DNA from 4 places in the Streptomyces sp. BL1 genome. Region 1 is predicted to be linked to each of the others. Evidence: riboswitches for the same ligand, from Rfam matches in the RefSeq annotation. Region 1 holds a riboswitch; each other region holds the start of a gene.

Evidence for each region. A riboswitch is a leader RNA that binds a small molecule or an ion and turns the genes downstream of it on or off. The one in region 1 is predicted to bind cobalamin.
Region 2: it holds a riboswitch for cobalamin, as region 1 does, so the genes downstream of both, AC3AGO_RS13020 (ribonucleoside-diphosphate reductase subunit alpha) here and metE (5-methyltetrahydropteroyltriglutamate--homocysteine S-methyltransferase) in region 1, are expected to answer to the same signal.
Region 3: it holds a riboswitch for cobalamin, as region 1 does, so the genes downstream of both, AC3AGO_RS26435 (cobalamin biosynthesis protein) here and metE (5-methyltetrahydropteroyltriglutamate--homocysteine S-methyltransferase) in region 1, are expected to answer to the same signal.
Region 4: it holds a riboswitch for cobalamin, as region 1 does, so the genes downstream of both, AC3AGO_RS19645 (ABC transporter substrate-binding protein) here and metE (5-methyltetrahydropteroyltriglutamate--homocysteine S-methyltransferase) in region 1, are expected to answer to the same signal.

The regions. Positions count from the first base shown of each region.
Region 1 covers NZ_JBXYWZ010000002.1:658,712-662,916, forward strand. Annotated here, with positions in the region: gene AC3AGO_RS03100 (SpoIIE family protein phosphatase) at 1-344, shown strand, start outside; gene AC3AGO_RS03105 (urea carboxylase-associated family protein) at 383-1,210, opposite strand; partial or broken gene AC3AGO_RS03110 (hypothetical protein) at 1,322-1,375, shown strand; gene AC3AGO_RS03115 (MerR family transcriptional regulator) at 1,504-1,674, shown strand; cobalamin riboswitch at 1,749-1,967, shown strand; gene metE (5-methyltetrahydropteroyltriglutamate--homocysteine S-methyltransferase) at 2,128-4,205, shown strand, end outside.
Region 2 covers NZ_JBXYWZ010000002.1:2,969,080-2,973,284, reverse strand. Annotated here, with positions in the region: gene AC3AGO_RS13020 (ribonucleoside-diphosphate reductase subunit alpha) at 1-2,275, opposite strand, end outside; adenosylcobalamin-variant (AdoCbl-variant) riboswitch at 2,412-2,512, opposite strand; gene AC3AGO_RS13015 (GNAT family N-acetyltransferase) at 2,574-3,086, opposite strand; gene AC3AGO_RS13010 (carbon starvation CstA family protein) at 3,160-4,205, opposite strand, start outside.
Region 3 covers NZ_JBXYWZ010000002.1:6,021,588-6,025,792, forward strand. Annotated here, with positions in the region: gene AC3AGO_RS26425 (putative cobaltochelatase) at 1-147, opposite strand, end outside; gene AC3AGO_RS26430 (cobyric acid synthase) at 215-1,798, opposite strand; gene AC3AGO_RS26435 (cobalamin biosynthesis protein) at 1,795-2,748, opposite strand; cobalamin riboswitch at 2,869-3,019, opposite strand; gene AC3AGO_RS26440 (hypothetical protein) at 3,192-3,416, opposite strand; gene AC3AGO_RS26445 (anion permease) at 3,461-4,205, opposite strand, start outside.
Region 4 covers NZ_JBXYWZ010000002.1:4,439,409-4,443,613, reverse strand. Annotated here, with positions in the region: gene AC3AGO_RS19655 (ABC transporter ATP-binding protein) at 1-66, opposite strand, end outside; gene AC3AGO_RS19650 (FecCD family ABC transporter permease) at 144-1,133, opposite strand; gene AC3AGO_RS19645 (ABC transporter substrate-binding protein) at 1,424-2,494, opposite strand; cobalamin riboswitch at 2,531-2,723, opposite strand; gene serC (phosphoserine transaminase) at 2,887-4,005, shown strand.

The DNA.
Region 1 (4,205 bases):
AACAGACCATGGAACAGCTGACCAATTGGGGCCTGGAAGAGCTGGCGTTCACCACGGAACTGGTCGTCAGCGAACTGGTCACCAACGCCATCCGCTACGGGGCCGCGCCCATCCGGCTGCGCCTCATCCTCGAACACACCCTCACCTGCGAGGTCTCCGACAGCAGCAACACCTCCCCGTACCTGCGCCACCCGCGCGCGACGGACGAGGGCGGCCGCGGGCTCTACCTCATCTCCCAGGTCACCCAGCGCTGGGGCACCCGCGACACCCCCGACGGCAAAATCATCTGGACCGAACAGCCGCTCTCTCCCGAGGAGTTGACAGGCCCGGAGCCCGCCCCGTAGGGCTTCGTAGCTGAGCCTGTGAGCACGGAGTGCCGTGCTCACTCGCGCAGTCGGAGCCCGTGCATTCCTGCGTACGGGGAGCGGGGCGGCGTGCTCCAGCCGTCCGTCAGCCGGCGCGGCGGGCGGTGGACCTCGACGGCGAGCGGCCGGCAGACGGGCTCGCCGGCCTCGGGGCCCCAGAACGGCACCGAGAGGTCCCCTGCCGGGCAGTTCGACAGTGCGCACAGCAGATCCTGCTCGGCGAAGAATTCGAAGAAGTCTCCGGCTTTCGCGGGCGAGGGCTTCATGTAGTACCGGTCCTCGTCGTCGAGTCCGGTGACGGTGAAGATGTTCAGCACGTCGTGCACATCGGACTCGCTCAATCCGTACGGCAACACCGCCCGGGTCAGATTCGAGTGACAGTGCAGATCGAAATCCTCGCCGGTGAGAATGCGGTTGATGTAGGGGTCGCACCGCGAACCGAGCAGATCATGCACGCGGGCGCCGTCCTCGTCCTTTCCATACCACTCCAGCGAATCATTGGTGACCGTCAGCAGGGGGCGCATGTACGGCAGGGTCGACCACAGGCGGTCGTAGCGGGTCACATGCGCGCCCTGCAGCTGACGGGTACGGGACGCCCACAGACGCTCCCGCGGATTGTGGCGGTTCCAGACGTTGAAATCACCGCACTGGGCACCGTCAGGAGTGCTCACTCGGCACAGGTGTCCGGCAGGCACCTCCCACGCACGCCCCGACCGGGGCGGAAGGACGAACCTGTCGACGAGTTCCCTGCTGCCGGTGTCCTCGGCGAGTCTGTCGTAGAACGGCTTGTCGACATCGAGCACACTGCCCGCTTTCGCCTCGTACGAAGTCCGGACCGCATTCATGACGTCCCCTCTCTGAATCGGAAGTTGGGGAGGGAGAATTCCGGGTCAACACTCAGATGCTAAACTTTGACACCGGCGTGAAGGTCAAGGACGAAGGGCGTTCGAGGTTTCATGCGCATCGGCGAGCTTGCGCATTGCACCGGGGTGAGCACCCGTCAACTGCGCTACTACGAAGAGCAGGGGCTGCTGCATCCGCGGGCTCGTCGAACACCTACCGCGACTATGCCGAGGAAGCGATCGAGCAGGTTCACCAGATCCGTGGGCTTCTGGACTGCGGCCTGTCCACCCGGGTCATCAGGTTCCTGCTGCCCTGTGTCCAGGGCCCCCGCAGCGACATGCCCGCCTGTCCCGACCCGGACATGGCGGAACTCCTGCGCCAGGAGCTCGACAACCTCGACACCCGTATCGACCGGCTCACCCGGAACCGCGACGAGATCCGCTGCTACCTGAGCCGCGTCATGTGACCCACGCCGTCCGCGCGGCCAGGTTGACCGGCGCCTCCCGCCGGGCGCGCTGTTCAGGAAGCGGGTCGAGCGTCTACGCTGGCCGTGCAGCTGGTTCGCCCCGTCTGCCAGGCGGGAGGCGTCGTAAGAGGGAACCCGGTGTGACTCCGGGACTGCCCCGCAGCGGTGAGCGGGAACGACCGCCGTCATGAGCACTGGGCCACGGCCCGGGAAGCGATGGCCACTAGGCGCCCGCCGGGAGACCGGCCGGCACGCCCGCAAGTCCGAAGACCTGCCCGTTGCCCGTACGTGTGCATGCACGTGCGGAGTTCCGGTGACCTCGAGGGCGGGTCGGCGCACACACATGGAGCAGGCAGACGCAAGCCGCGCGTACTGTCGTCGCCGTTTGTTCGCCTCCCTTCGTCTCCTCGTTCGATCCGGGATCCGACGAGACATCTCGCGAAGGAGAGTTCCGTGACAGCCAAGTCCGCAGCCGCGGCAGCACGGGCCACCGTGTACGGCTACCCCCGTCAGGGCCCGAACCGGGAACTGAAGAAGGCCATCGAGGGCTACTGGAAGGGCCGCGTCACCGCCGAGGCCCTCAAGCAGACCGCGGCCGACCTGCGCCGGGCCAACTGGCTCCAGCTCGCCGAGGCCGGCATCCAGGAAGTGCCGACCGGCGACTTCTCGTACTACGACCACATGCTCGACACCAGCGTCATGGTCGGCGCCATCCCCGAACGCCACCGCGCGGCCGTCGAGGCCGACGCGCTCGATGGCTTCTTCGCCATGGCCCGCGGCACACAGGAGGTGGCGCCGCTGGAGATGACCAAGTGGTTCGACACCAACTACCACTACCTGGTGCCCGAGTTGGGGCCCGACACCGCCTTCGCCGCGAACCCGGCCAAGCAGGTCGCCGAGCTCAAGGAAGCCCTCGCACTGGGTCTGACGGCCCGTCCGGTCCTGGTCGGCCCTGTCACATACCTGCTGCTGGCCAAGCCGGCGCCCGGTGTCGCCCCCGACTTCCAGCCGCTGAGCCTGCTGGAGAAGCTGCTGCCCGTCTACGCACAGCTGCTGGCCGAGCTGCGCGCCGCGGGCGCCGACTGGGTGCAGCTCGACGAGCCAGCCCTGGTCCAGGACCGTACGCCCGGGGAACTGGCCGCGGCCGAGCGCGCCTACCGCGAACTGGGCGGCCTGGCCGACCGTCCGAAGCTGCTGGTCGCCTCCTACTTCGACCGCCTGGGCGACGCGCTGCCCGTCCTGGCCAACAGCCCCGTCGACGGCCTGGCGATCGACTTCACCGACGCCGCCGCGGCCAACCTGGAGGCCATCACCGCCGCCGGCGGGCTGCCCGGCAAGCGTCTGGTGGCCGGCGTGGTCAACGGCCGCAACATCTGGATCAACGACCTGGAGGCGTCGCTCGCCACGCTCGGCAAGCTCGCCGGGCGCGCCGAGCGGGTCGATGTGGCCGCCTCCTGCTCGCTGTTGCACGTACCGCTGGACGCCCAGGCCGAGAACGACATCGACCCCGAGGTGCTGCGCTGGCTGGCCTTCGCCCGCCAGAAGACCACCGAAATCGTCACGCTCGCGCGGGCGTTGACCGAGGGCACCGACAAGGCGTCCGACGCGCTGTCCGCCAACCGCCGTGACCTGGAGTCCCGCCGGGCCTCCGCGATCACCCACGACCCGGCGGTGCGCACCCGCGCGGCCGCGGTGACCGAGGCCGACACCCGCCGCTCCCAGCCGTACGACCGGCGTGCCGAAGCACAGCGGGCGCACCTGGGGCTGCCGCTGCTGCCGACCACGACCATCGGCTCCTTCCCGCAGACGGCCGAACTGCGCACCGCGCGCGCCGACTTGCGCAAGGGGAAGATCGACGCGGCCGGGTACGAGGAGCGCATCAAGACCGAGATCCGGGACGTGATCGGCTTCCAGGAGAAGGCCGGCATCGACGTGCTGGTGCACGGCGAGCCCGAACGCAACGACATGGTCCAGTACTTCGCCGAACAGCTCTCGGGCTATCTGGCCACCGAGCACGGCTGGGTCCAGTCGTACGGCACCCGCTACGTGCGCCCGCCGATCCTGGCCGGCGACATCTCGCGGCCGGAGCCGATGACGGTGGCGTGGACGAAGTACGCCCAGTCGCTGACCCCGCGCCCGGTCAAGGGCATGCTCACCGGGCCGGTCACGATGCTCGCCTGGTCCTTCGTACGCGACGACCAGCCCCTGGGGGAGACGGCCAGGCAGGTGGCGCTCGCGCTGCGGGACGAGGTCGACGACCTGGAGGCGGCGGGCACTTCGGTGATCCAGGTCGACGAGCCGGCGCTGCGCGAGACGCTGCCGCTGCGCGCGGCGGACCGCCCCGCCTATCTGGAATGGGCCACCGAGTCCTTCCGGGTCAGCACCGCGAGCGTCGCTCCGGCCACACAGATCCACACGCACATGTGCTACGCCGAGTTCGGCGACATCATCCAGGCCATCGACGACATCGACGCCGACGTCATCAGCCTGGAGGCCGCCCGCTCCCACATGCAGGTGGCGCACGAACTGGC
Region 2 (4,205 bases), 2.3 Mb from region 1:
GCAGGTAGTAGGTGGTCTTGATGCCGCGCTTCCAGGCGTACGCGTACATCGAGCTGAGCTTGCCGATGGTCGGCGCCGCCATGAAGAGGTTCAGCGACTGGCTCTGGTCCAGGAACGGCGTACGGGCTGCGGCCATGTCGATGACCGCGCGCTGGGGCAGCTCCCACGCCGTGCGGTACAGGTGCCGTACGTCCGCCGGGATCCACTCCAGGTCCGCGACCGACCCGTTGGCCTCCCGCAGCGCGTCCCGCGCCCGGTCGTCCCACAGGCCGCGCCGCTTCAACTCGTCGATCAGGTAGGCGTTCACCTGGAGGAACTCGCCGCTGAGCGTCTCGCGCTTGAAGAGGTTGGACACCTGCGGCTCGATGCACTCGTACACGCCGGCGATCGACGCGATGGTGGCAGTCGGGGCGATGGCGAGCAGCAGGGAGTTGCGCATGCCGGTGCTCCGGATGCGGGCGCGCAGCGCGTCCCAGCGCTCCGGCCAGGCGGCGTTCCGTACGGCGTCCGGGTAGTGGTCGGGGTGCAGCACACCGCGTGCCGTACGGGTCGACTCCCAGGCGGGCAGCGGGCCGTGCCGTTCGGCGAGGTCCGCCGACGCCTCGTAGGCCGCCAGCATGATGCGTTCGGCGATACGGGTGGACAGCTCGCGGGCGCCGTCCGAGTCGAAGGGCAGCCGCAGCCGGAACAGCACGTCCTGCAGACCCATGACGCCCAGACCGACGGGCCGCCAGCGGGAGTTGGAGCGGCCGGACTGTTCGGTCGGATAGAAGTTGATGTCCACGACGCGGTCGAGGAAGGTCACGGCCGTTCGTACGGTGGCGTCCAGCCGTTCCCAGTCCATCCGGCCGTCGTCGCCCAGGTGCGCCGACAGGTTGACCGAGCCGAGGTTGCACACGGCGGTCTCCCCGTCGTCGGTCACCTCCAGGATCTCGGTGCATAGGTTCGAGGAGTGCACGGTGCGGCCCGGTTCGGCCGTCTGGTTGGCCGTCCGGTTGGACGCGTCCTTGAACGTCATCCAGCCGTTGCCGGTCTGCGCGAGGGTGCGCATCATGCGGGAGTACAACTGCCGTGCGGGCACCTGCCGTACGTACAGCTGCTCGTCCTCGGCACGGCGGTACGCGGCGTCGAACTCGTCGCCCCACAGGTCGACCAGTTCCGGTACGTCGGCGGGGGAGAACAGCGACCAGTCTGCGTCCGCCTCGACGCGCCGCATGAACTCGTCGGGGATCCAGTGCGCGATGTTCAGATTGTGCGTGCGCCGCGCTTCCTCGCCGGTGTTGTCGCGCAGCTCCAGGAACTCCTCCACGTCCGCGTGCCAGGGCTCCAGATAGACGCACGCCGCGCCTTTGCGCCGGCCGCCCTGATTGACCGCGGCCACCGAGGAGTCGAGGGTGCGCAGGAACGGCACGATGCCGTTGGAGTGTCCGTTGGTGCCGCGGATCAGGGAGCCGCGGGCCCTGATCCGGCTGAACGGCAGCCCGATGCCGCCCGCGTGCTTCGAGAGCCGGGCGACCTGGTGGTATCGCTCGTAGAGCGAGTCCAGTTCGTCCAGCGGCGAGTCCAGCAGATAGCAGGAGGACATCTGCGGGTGCCGCGTCCCGGAGTTGAACAGCGTGGGGGAGGACGGCAGATAGGCGAGCGAACTGGTCAGCCGGTACAGCTCGGCGACCTCCTCCAGCGCCTCCTGGGACACACCGTCCGCCAGACCGCACGCCACCCGCAGCAGGAAGTGCTGCGCCGTCTCGGTGACCTGACGGCTGGTCGGATGCCGCAGCAGGTAGCGCGAGTGCAGCGTGCGCAGCCCGAAGTAGCCGAACCGGTCGTCGGCGCCGTCCGCGACGGCCTGTTCGGCCAGCGCGTCCAGACGCGCCGCGTGCCGCCGTACGAAGTCCGCCGTGCCGTCCGCGATCAGCCCCTCCCGGTGGCCGGTGGCGACGGAGGCGGAGAAGGACACCGCGCCCTGCGCGGCGGCCTCCTCCCGCACGGTGCGGGTGAGCAGCCGCGCGGCGAGCCGCGAGTACTCCGGTTCCTCGGCGGTCAGCCCCGCGGCGGCCTCGGTCGCCAGGGACCGCAACTCGGCCTCATCGGCGCCCGGTTGCCGTCCGAGCCGTACGGCGGCGGCGATCCGCTCCGGGTCGGTGGCCGGCAGTCCGGCGCTGAGCTCCCGCAGGGTGTTCAGCAGCCGGCCGGCCGCTGAACCGGGCTCGTCGGACCGCGGTTCCCCGCCGGACGGGCCCGACGTGCCGGCGGGTGCTGCTGGTGCGATGGTCACTGGACGCGCTCTCCCTCGCATGCGGGGCCGCGAGAGCGAGTCGGGACGGGGCGCGTACGGGGGCCGCCGCACCGGCGCGGGGCACACCCGTCAGCGTCCGCCGGCTCAACCCACGAAGCCCGGACGACAGTTCACACTGCCGGCAGGCACTCGGACTTGTGTGGGCAGACAAAGCAGCCCATCACTCACCGTTGCGGGACAGTTCCGGACTTGCACCGGATTCCCCTGCGGCGACAGCGAGCACGAGCATACATCTTGTGCTGCCCCGTGCGCCCCACCCCATATCTTGTGTCGCCGGTCAATCCGCTGGGGACAGTTCCACCCCGAAGGTCAGCAGGGTGAACTCCGGGGCCGGACCCCAGTCCCGATCGGGGCTGCGGACGAACCCCAGCCGCCCGTACAGCCGGTGGGCCGGAGCCATCCGCGGGGAGCTCGACATGACGACCCGTTCCAGCCCCTGCTCGCGGGCCCGGTCCAGACAGGCCCGCACCAGCGCCTCACCGACGCCGCGCCGCCGTCCCGCCCCGCGCACGGCCAGCATCCGGAACTCGCCCTCGCCGGGGCGCGAGACCTCCGCGTACGCCCCGTCGGGTCCCGTGTAGGTCACGCTGCCCAGCAGTTCGCCGGTCGCCGAGTCCACGGCGACGAGCAGTTCGGCCCGCGCCGCACGGCCCCGCGCGTCGCGCAGGGTGGTCAGATAGCTGTCGGCCTCCCCGAAGTCCAGCAGACCGTCCCCGAGATACGCCTCCGCGGTGAGCTCCCCGACCTCGTCCAGCTCGCCGGAGTGTGCGCGTCTGATGCTGAAGTCCATGCGGCAAGCATGCGGCACCCCACTGACAGCGGTCAGTGGGGTGCCGTGGTGTCCGGTGCGGCAGTGCGCGGCGTCAGCGGCTGTCCGTACGGCCCGCGTCGGGGTCGTCGCCCGGACTCGCCGCGGCGGCAGCCAGTTCGGCCTTCTCCTCCTTGGTGGTGATCAGGCCGGCCGGTGCCACGATCCGGGACTGTTCGTACGGGGCCTCGTGCAGCCGGGCCGCGATGCCGCTCCGCTGCTCCCGCAGCGAACGCACGCAGGTGCGCGCCGAGTCCGCCAGGACCACGACAACCAGCAGGGCGAACAGTGCGGAAAGCACCCCGTCCACCGTGGTGTTGGTGACGATGGTGTGCATGTCGTCCATGGTCTTGGCGGGCGGCAGCACCTTGCCCTGCTCGATGGCGTCCTGGGTGACCGAACGCTGCTTGAAGAAGCCCACCTTGGGATCGGACGAGAACACCTTCTGCCAGCTCGCGGTCAGCGTCACGACCGCGTCCCACACCAGCGGAATGCCCGTCACCCAGGCCCACTTGAGCCGTCCGGACTTGATCAGCAGCGTCGTGGCGACCGCCAGGGCGACCGCGGCCAGCAGCTGGTTGGCGATGCCGAAGAGCGGGAAGAGCTGGTTGATGCCGCCCAGCGGCTCGTGCACGCCGACCCACAGGAAGTAGCCCCACAGCGCCACGACGATGGCGCTGGTGAGCCACAGTCCGGGCTTCCAGCTGATGTTGCGGAACTTCGGCATGACGTTGCCGAGGGTGTCCTGCAGCATGAACCGGCCCACCCGGGTGCCCGCGTCGAGCGCGGTCAGGATGAACAGCGCCTCGAACATGATCGCGAAGTGGTACCAGAACGCCTTCATCCCGGCGCCGCCGACCACTTGGGAGAAGATCTCGGACACGCCGACCGCCAGTGTCGGCGCACCGCCCGTACGGGACAGCAGCGACTGTTCCTCCACCGCCTTGGCCGCGGCGGCGAGCTGGTCGGGCGAGATGGAGTAGCCGAAGCCGGCGACCGCCTGCGAGGCGGACTGTACGGAGTCGCCGATGACGCCCGCGGGAGCGTTCATCGCGAAGTACAGGCCGGGGTCGATGATGCAGGCCGCCACCATCGCCATCA
Region 3 (4,205 bases), 5.4 Mb from region 1:
CAGCGACCGTACGGCGGTGCTCTTCGCGGTCCCCTTCTCACCCCGTACGAGCACGCCCCCGATGCTGGGGTTGACGGCGTTCAGCAGCAGTCCGAGCTGCAGGTCCCGCATACCGACAAGCGCGGTGAACGGGTACGGCGTGCTCATGCTGACGTCCTTCCTCGGTGGTGCGGGCCGGACAACGTCCGGTAACCGTGTTGCATGGCGGTGTCGTTCATGACCTCGCTCCGTCCTGAGCGGGTGCCGGCGCGCCCGGCGGGACGAACGGCAGCCCCGCGGGCGCTCCTTGCTCGATCAGCCGCAGCAGCGCGTCGGTGTCGGCGTGTTCCTCGATCAGGTCGCCCAGCCGGTCGAGCTGTTCCTCGCGCAGGGTGGCGAAGCTCGTCTCCGGCGCCGGTACGAAACCGGGGCGGCCCGCCTCGTCGGCCACCCGCCGCAGCAGCGCCCGCCGGAAGCTGTCGCACTCCAGCGACCCGTGCCAGTGTGTGCCCCGTACGGAGCCCACACGGCAGCCGTCCAGCGCGCGCCCGTGCGCGTCCGAGATGAACGCGTCGTCGCCGCCGAGCACTTCGGCGACACCGTGGTGGATCTCGTACCCCTCGACCGGCTGCCCCAGCGCCGTGCCGGCGGGCCGCGCGAGGGTCTTCTCCGGCGCGAACCGCACCCGTACGGGCAGCAGTCCGAGCCCCTCCACCGTCCCGGCGCGCGACTCGACGTCGTCCTCGATGCGTTCGCCCAGCAGCTGGTAGCCGCCGCAGATGCCCAGCACCGGGCGGCCCTCGGCGGCGCGCCGCGCCAGCGCCTGCGCCAGGCCGCGCTCCCGCAGCCAGCGCAGGGCCTTCACGGTGCCGCGGGTGCCGGGCACCACCACCAGGTCGGCGTCGGTGAGTTCCTCGGGCCGGTCGGTGAAGCGGACGACGACACCCGGCTCGGCGGCCAGCGCGTCGACATCCGTGAAGTTCGACATCAGCGGCACCGGCAGCACGGCGACCCGCAGGACGTCGCTGCCGTGCGGCGGGTCGATCGCCGACTCGCGGACCGTGCCGCGCATCGACACGCGCAGTCCGTCCTCCTCGTCGATGCCCAGCCCGTTCCGGTGCGGCAGTACGCCGAGCGTCTGCCGGCCCGTCAGCCCGCGCAGCTGCTCCAGGCCGGGCTCCAGCAGCGACACGTCGCCGCGGAACTTGTTGACCATATAGCCGGCCAGCAGCGACTGGTCCTCGCCCGACAGCAGCGCGGTCGTACCGAAGAACGACGCGAACACGCCGCCCCTGTCGATGTCGCCGACCACCACGACGGGCAGCCCGGCGGCCCGCGCGAGGCCCATGTTGACGATGTCGCTGCGCCGCAGATTGATCTCCGCCGGGCTGCCGGCGCCCTCGCAGATCACCGCGTCGTGGGTGCTGCGCAGCTCTTCCAGACAGCCGGTGACGGTCTCCAGGAGCTGCCCCTGCCGCCCGGCGTGGTAGCCACGGGCACTTAGTTCACCCACCGGCTTGCCCAGCAGTACGACCTGGCTCGTCCTGTCGCCGCCCGGCTTCAGCAGCACCGGGTTCATCAGCGCGCTCGGCTCGGTCCGCGCGGCCGCGGCCTGCATGGCCTGCGCCCGCCCGATCTCCGCACCGTCGCGCGTGACGAACGAATTGAGCGACATGTTCTGCGCCTTGAAGGGGGCGACCTTGATGCCCTTGCGCGCCAGCCAGCGGCAGATGCCCGCCGTGACCACGCTCTTGCCCGCGTCCGAGGTCGTCCCCGCGATCAGCAGACCGCCTCCGGTACGTGTACGGGTACCGCTCACACCCTCCCCTTCCCGCGGAGCAGCGCCAGCCGTCCCGCTGCGGTGACGGCCAGCGTCAGGGCGCCGACGCGCCGCGACAGCCGTACGGCCCGCTCGATGTCGCCGGAACGCACGTCGCGTCCCTCGGTGTTCAGCACGGGCCGGTGCTCCGTCCGCCCGCCGTACGAGAGCGTGCCCCCCAGACGGACACCCAGTGCACCCGCGAACGCGGCTTCCACAGGGCCCGCGTTGGGGCTGGGATGCTCTCCCGCGTCCGCCTGCCACGCGCGCCACGCGCCGTGCGGGTCGGGCCCGCCCAGTACGGCCAGCAGCGCGGTCAGCCGGGCGCCGGGCCAGCCCGCGACGTCGTCGAGCCGTGCGGCCGCCCAGCCGAACCGCAGGTGGCGGGGCGAGCGGTGGCCGACCATCGCGTCCAGCGTGTTCACGGCGCGGAACCCGGCCAGCCCCGGTACGCCCGCCAGCGCGCCCCACACGAGCGCCCCGACGACCGCGTCGGACGTGTTCTCCGCGACGGATTCGACCACAGCGCGCGCGATGCCGTCCGCGTCCAGCGCCTGCGGGTCGCGTCCGCACAGATGCGGCAACCGCCGCCGTGCGCCCTCGACATCGCCCGCCTCCAGGGCGGTGCCGATCGCCTGCGCCTCGCGGCACAGCGAGGTCCCGCCGACAACGGCCCAGGTGGCAGCGGCGGTCAGTGCCGTACGGGAGCGGGGAGCGCGGCGCAGCGCGCCGACGGCTCCGGCCGCGGCGGCTACGGTGCCGCCCACGCACAGCGCGGTGTACGCGGCGCCCGCCGTACGCCCGTCGCGCCACAGCGCGCGCTCCAGCGCGCCCGCGGCCCGCCCGAAGGCGGCGACGGGGTGCGCACGGCGCGGATCGCCCGCGAGCAGGTCGAGCGCGTAGCCCAGGGCCGCACCGGTGACATAGGAGCTGTGCTTCGCACGCGGCATGTCGTCAGCGCGCCGTCGCGCCTCGTACGGCCGTCGTCGGACAGGGAGTTGACCGGGTGCCAGACATGGCGGTGTCCTCACTCAGGGTCCGCGCCCTGGTTCGACGTGTCCGGCGGTGAGAGTCTCCTGGCTCCCGGATCGGCGCTCGTGCCGGTGCCGTTGCACCGTTCCCCTGCCTTCCAGCCCGTGTCGCTGGCGGGCCGTGACCTTCGGATGGGGAGCGCTCCCCGGTGACAGTGGCGGGACCGCGCCGGATTCTCACCGGCTTCCTCTCCTGCCGCCGCTGGGCAACGTGAAGTCCACCATGGTGAGGAAACGGCGTCAACTTCGTGTTGACCTGCGACGGAAGAGTGTGAGCAGACACACCGGAAGGGGCACCGGCCAAGACCGGTGCCCCTTCGGCGAGTTCCACGGGGTGCCGCGGACGACCGCGGCGCGCCGTGCTATGCGGCGATGATCCAGATCCCGAACGCGACGGCTGCCGCGCACAGGGCGAAGCACACGACGGCGCCGGCCCTGGCGGGCGCCGAGGCGCTCGTCGACCCGCCGTCGGCGGTGCTCCGGGACGACGTACCGACGATGCCGAGCGTGAAGACGCCCACCAGACCGACCGTCGCCACCAGCGTGACGCCGAAGACCTGGCCGAGTGCGGCCCAGTCGATTTCCATAGCGATTCTCTCTTCCGGCTTTCCGGCTTTCCGAAGCCGCGGCGTCAGGAGGAGACGCCGGCGGCGGGCTGCTTCTCCGCTGCGGCCGCGCTGTCCGTCGCCGCGGCGCCCGCGGCGGGCGGCGGGCTGACGGCCCGTACGGCGGCCGTGACGACGCCCTGCGGCGCGTCGGCCGCGGGCTCGGCGATGCGGGTGTCGTTGACGTTGGTGTGGTCGACCGGCTCACGGCGCGACAGCAGCCAGATGCCGCCGCAGATCACCAGCGCCAGCACCGCGACCGTGGTGACACCCCAGTTGCCCTGGGACGCCAGCAGCGCGGAGCCCGCGGCGACCAGTCCGGCCGCCGGCAGGGTCAGTGCCCATCCGGCGACCATCCGGCCCGCCGTCGACCAGCGCACCACGCCGCCCTTGCGGCCGACCCCGGAGCCCATGACGGCACCGGAGCAGACGTGGGTGGTGGAGAGCGAGAAGCCGATGTGCGAGGAGGCCAGGATGGTGGCCGCGGCGCCGGTCTGTGCGGCGAAGCCCTGCGGGGGCTTGATGTCGGTGAGGCCCTTGCCCATGGTGCGGATGATCCGCCAGCCGCCGAGGTAGGTGCCCAGCGCGATGGCGATGCCCGCGGACGCGATGACCCACATGGGCGGGTCCGAACCGGGTGCCAGCGCGCCGCCGGCGACGAGCGCGAGGGTGATCACGCCCATGGTCTTCTGCGCGTCGTTGGTGCCGTGCGCCAGGGAGACCAGCGCGGCGGACGTGATCTGTCCGGCGCGGTAGCCCTTGGCGGAGTCC
Region 4 (4,205 bases), 3.8 Mb from region 1:
GTCGACGCCGTCGAGGATGCGCCGTCCGCCGGCGTTCCAGGTCACGTCCACGGCTTGCAGGGTCACTTGTCGGCTCTCCTTTCCGCGGTCGCCGGCCGCACACTCGCGGTCATCGCACGCTCGCGGTCATCGCACACTCGCGGTCATCGCACGCTCCGGCTGCGGTGGAGGATGAACGCGAAGCAGGGGACGCCGATCAGCGAGGTCACGACGCCCACCGGTACGTCCTGCGGGTCGAGCACGGTACGGGCCACGGTGTCGACCCACACGAGGAAGACCGCACCGGCGAGTGCCGTCGTGGGCAACAGCCCCCGATGCCCCGGCCCGACGACAGCCCGGGCCGCGTGCGGCAGCACGAGCCCGACGAACCCGATCGCCCCGGCGGCGCTCACGAGCGTCGCCGTCAGCAGCGCGGTGACGACGAGCAGGACGAGCCGTACGCGGCGGACCGAGACGCCCAGCGCGGCGGCCGCTTCCTGCCCGAAGGTGAAGGCGTCCAGGTGGTGCGCGTACGCGAGGCACACGAGCAGCGCGAGCGCCAAAGCGCCGGCGCAGAAGGCGACATCGGTCCAGCCGGCATTGGCGAGGGAGCCGAGGAGCCAGAACAGTACGCCGCGGGTCTGCTCGGCGTCGGCGGACGACATCACGATGAACGAGGTGAGCGCGGAGAAGAGTTGCATGCCGGCGACACCGGCGAGCAGGACGCGTTCGTTGGTGGCGCCGGACGCGTAGGCGAGGGCGAGGACCAGGACGAACGAGAGCAGCGCTCCGGCGAAGGCGCCCATGGGGAGGGTGACGGCGCTGCCGCCGACGCCGAGGACGACGACGAGGACCGCGCCGGTGGAAGCTCCGGAGGAGACGCCGAGTACGTACGGGTCGGCGAGCGGGTTGCGCAGCAGGGACTGCATGATGGCGCCGCACACGCCGAGTCCGGCGCCGCACACGGCGGCGAGGACCGTACGGGGCAGCCGCAGGTCCCACACGATGCCCTCGCGGATGGGGGTGAGGCCGGTGGAGCCGCCCCAGCCGAGGTGTTCGGCGACGACGCCCCACACGTCGGTGACGCGGATGTCGGAGGGGCCGATGGTGATGGTGACGGCGACGGACAGCAGGAGCAGCGCGAGTCCGCCCATCCACAGCACGCCGAGCCGCAGCCGCGGCTTCCCGGAGGGCACGGCGGACGCGGAGCCGGACCGGCCGACGGAAGCGGAAGTCCCGGACACGGAGGGCCCGTCCGCAGCCGAACCGGACACGGAAGCCCCGTCCGCAGCCGAACCGGACACGGAAGCCCCGGCCGCAGAAAGCCCGGACGCGGGCGAACCGGACGGGTCCGCCCCGGCCCCCTCACCGGACGAACCGGACACCTCCCCGGCCCCCTCCCCGGAGGGCGCCCGCTTCACAGGAAGTCCCCTCGGAAGTCCCCTCACTTGTCGAGCCCGAACTTCCGCAGTCCCGCGGCCACTTTCTCCACGCCTTCGCCCGGCAGCCGTACGGACGGGTTCATCGCGGCCCCGCTCAGCAGCACGTACCGCTTCTTCTTCACGGCCTCCATGTGCCGTGTCACGGGGTTCGACTCCAGGAACTCGATCTTCTGCTTCGCGGATTCGGCGGTCTCCCGCTTCCGTGTCAGATCCCCGAGAACGATCATGTCGGGGTTGCGGTCGGCGACGTCCTCCCAGTTGACCTGCGGCCATTCCTGGCGGGTGTCGTCGAAGACGTTCTTCGCGCCGACGGCGCGGTTGATCGCGCCGGGTGCGCCGCAGCAGCCCGCCATATAGGGCGATTCGGAGTTGGCGAACCAGTACATCAGCCGGGCGTCCGAGGCGTTCACGTCCTCGGTGGCCTTCGCCTCCCGCGCCTTGAGCCGGCCGATCAGCTTCTCGCCGCGCTTCTCCACGCCGAACACCTCGGCGAGGTCGCGGATTTCGCCGTACACGGTCTCCACCGTGAGCGGCTTCGTACGGGAGCCGTCGCCGCCGCCCGCGGTGGTCTTGCCCTCGCAGTCGGCCGGGGAGACGTACGTGGGGACGCCGAGCTTCTCGAAGTCGCCGCGGCGGGCGACGCCGCCCTTGCCGAGGGTGGACTCGAAGGTGGCGGAGACGAAGTCCGGCTCCTTGTCCAGCACCCGCTCGAAGGACGGGTTGTTGTCGGCGAGCCGCGGGATCTTCGCGTTGGCCTTCTTCAGTTCGGGCAGTACGGGGTCGGTCCAGGTCGCGGTGCCCGCGATCCGGTCGCCGAGGCCGAGGGAGAGCAGGAGCTCGGTGGAGTCCTGGTTCAGGGACACGGCGCGCGTCGGCGGCCGCTCAACTTTCACTTTCTGCCCGCAGTTGTCCAGTTTCTTGGGGTATCCGGCGGGGGCGGCCTTGTCCGCGCCCTTCCCCTCCGGATCCGTTCCGCCCTGGGCGCCGCAGGACGCGACCAGGCCGAGAACGACAGGTATCAGCACGGATATGGACAGCGCGCGGCGGCGGCTGCGGTGGCGGAATAGCGCCATGGTCCCTTTTCCGTCGGGGGCTCATGCGCGGAGCCCGGCGGCCTCTTGCGGCCAGCAGGTCTTCGGGCTCGGGATCGTGTACGGACGAGCGCCTTCCCGGAGCTTCCGTGCTCCAGTGGCCTGTACTCGCCCAGCTCCCATACCGCTGCGCGTCAGCTCCGGACTCCCACCGGATTCCCTTGTACGAACCGCCTGGTGACAGGGGTCGACTGGCGTTCGCAAGCTACCACACACCCGGCATCGCACCGCTGGGCCGCACCTCGGCGCGAACCGCAGCGGGCCCGAACACACCCCGCGTACGCAGGGCGTTCGTACGGCAACCGTGTGCCGGTCCGCGTCTCGACGTACGGACCGTGTACCGCGGAGCAGGGGGGACGCACTAGGCTGCCCGCGTGGCTGATCTCCAGATTCCCGCTGACATCAAGCCCGCCGACGGTCGATTCGGCTCGGGCCCGTCCAAGGTGCGTACGGAGGCGCTCAGCGCCCTGGCTGCCACCGGTACCTCTCTGCTCGGCACGTCACACCGCCAGGCCCCGGTCAAGGACCTGGTCGGCAAGGTGCGTGACGGAGTGAAGGAGCTGTTCCAGCTCCCCGAGGGGTATGAAGTGGTGCTCGGAAACGGTGGTTCCACCGCTTTCTGGGACATCGCGACACACGGTCTGATCCAGACCAAGTCGCAGCACCTGTCCTTCGGCGAGTTCTCGTCGAAGTTCGCCAAGGCCGCCGAGCTGGCGCCGTGGCTGGACGCCCCGTCCGTGATCAAGTCCGAGCCGGGTACGCACCCGGCAGCGCGGGCCGAACAGGGCGTGGATGTGTACGCCCTCACCCACAACGAGACCTCGACCGGCGTCGCGATGCCGATCGAGCGCGTGTCCGGCGCGGACGACGACGCCCTGGTGCTCGTCGACGCGACGTCCGGCGCGGGCGGCCTGCCGGTCGACATCTCCCAGACGGATGTCTACTACTTCGCCCCGCAGAAGTCCTTCGCCTCCGACGGCGGCCTGTGGATCGGCGTCTTCTCGCCGGCCGCGATCGAGCGCGCCGAGCGGATCGCCGCGTCCGACCGGCACATCCCGGCGTTCTTCGACCTGAAGACGGCGATCGACAACTCCCGCAAGAACCAGACGTACAACACCCCGGCGCTCTCCACGCTGTTCCTGCTGAACGACCAGCTGGAGTGGCTGAACGGCCAGGGCGGTCTGGACTGGGCGGTGCGCCGCACCGCGACGTCGTCGCGCGCGCTGTACGGCTGGGCCGAGGAGTCCAAGCAGGCGACGCCGTTCGTCACCGACCCGGCGCAGCGGTCGCAGGTCGTCGGCACGGTCGACTTCGACGACGCGATCGACGCGGCGCAGGTCGCCAAGGTCCTGCGGGCCAACGGCATCGTCGACACCGACCCGTACCGCAAGCTGGGCCGCAACCAGCTGCGCGTCGCCATGTTCCCGGCGGTCGAGCCGTCCGACGTGGAGGCCCTGACGGCCTGCATCGACTACGTGATCGAGAAGCTGTAACGCGATAACGCGGTAACGCTACGCGCTGTGCGGTGCCCGCGGGCTGGGCGGGCCGCGACGCACGTGAAGGGGCCCGGACACCAAGTGCCCGGGCCCCTTCCCCGTCCCGCCCCAGACCCCCGCCCAGCGGTCTACGCGCACCCCGCACTCACACCACCGACCCGCCCCGTGCGGAGCACGTCCCGCTGCGGCGGAGAGGC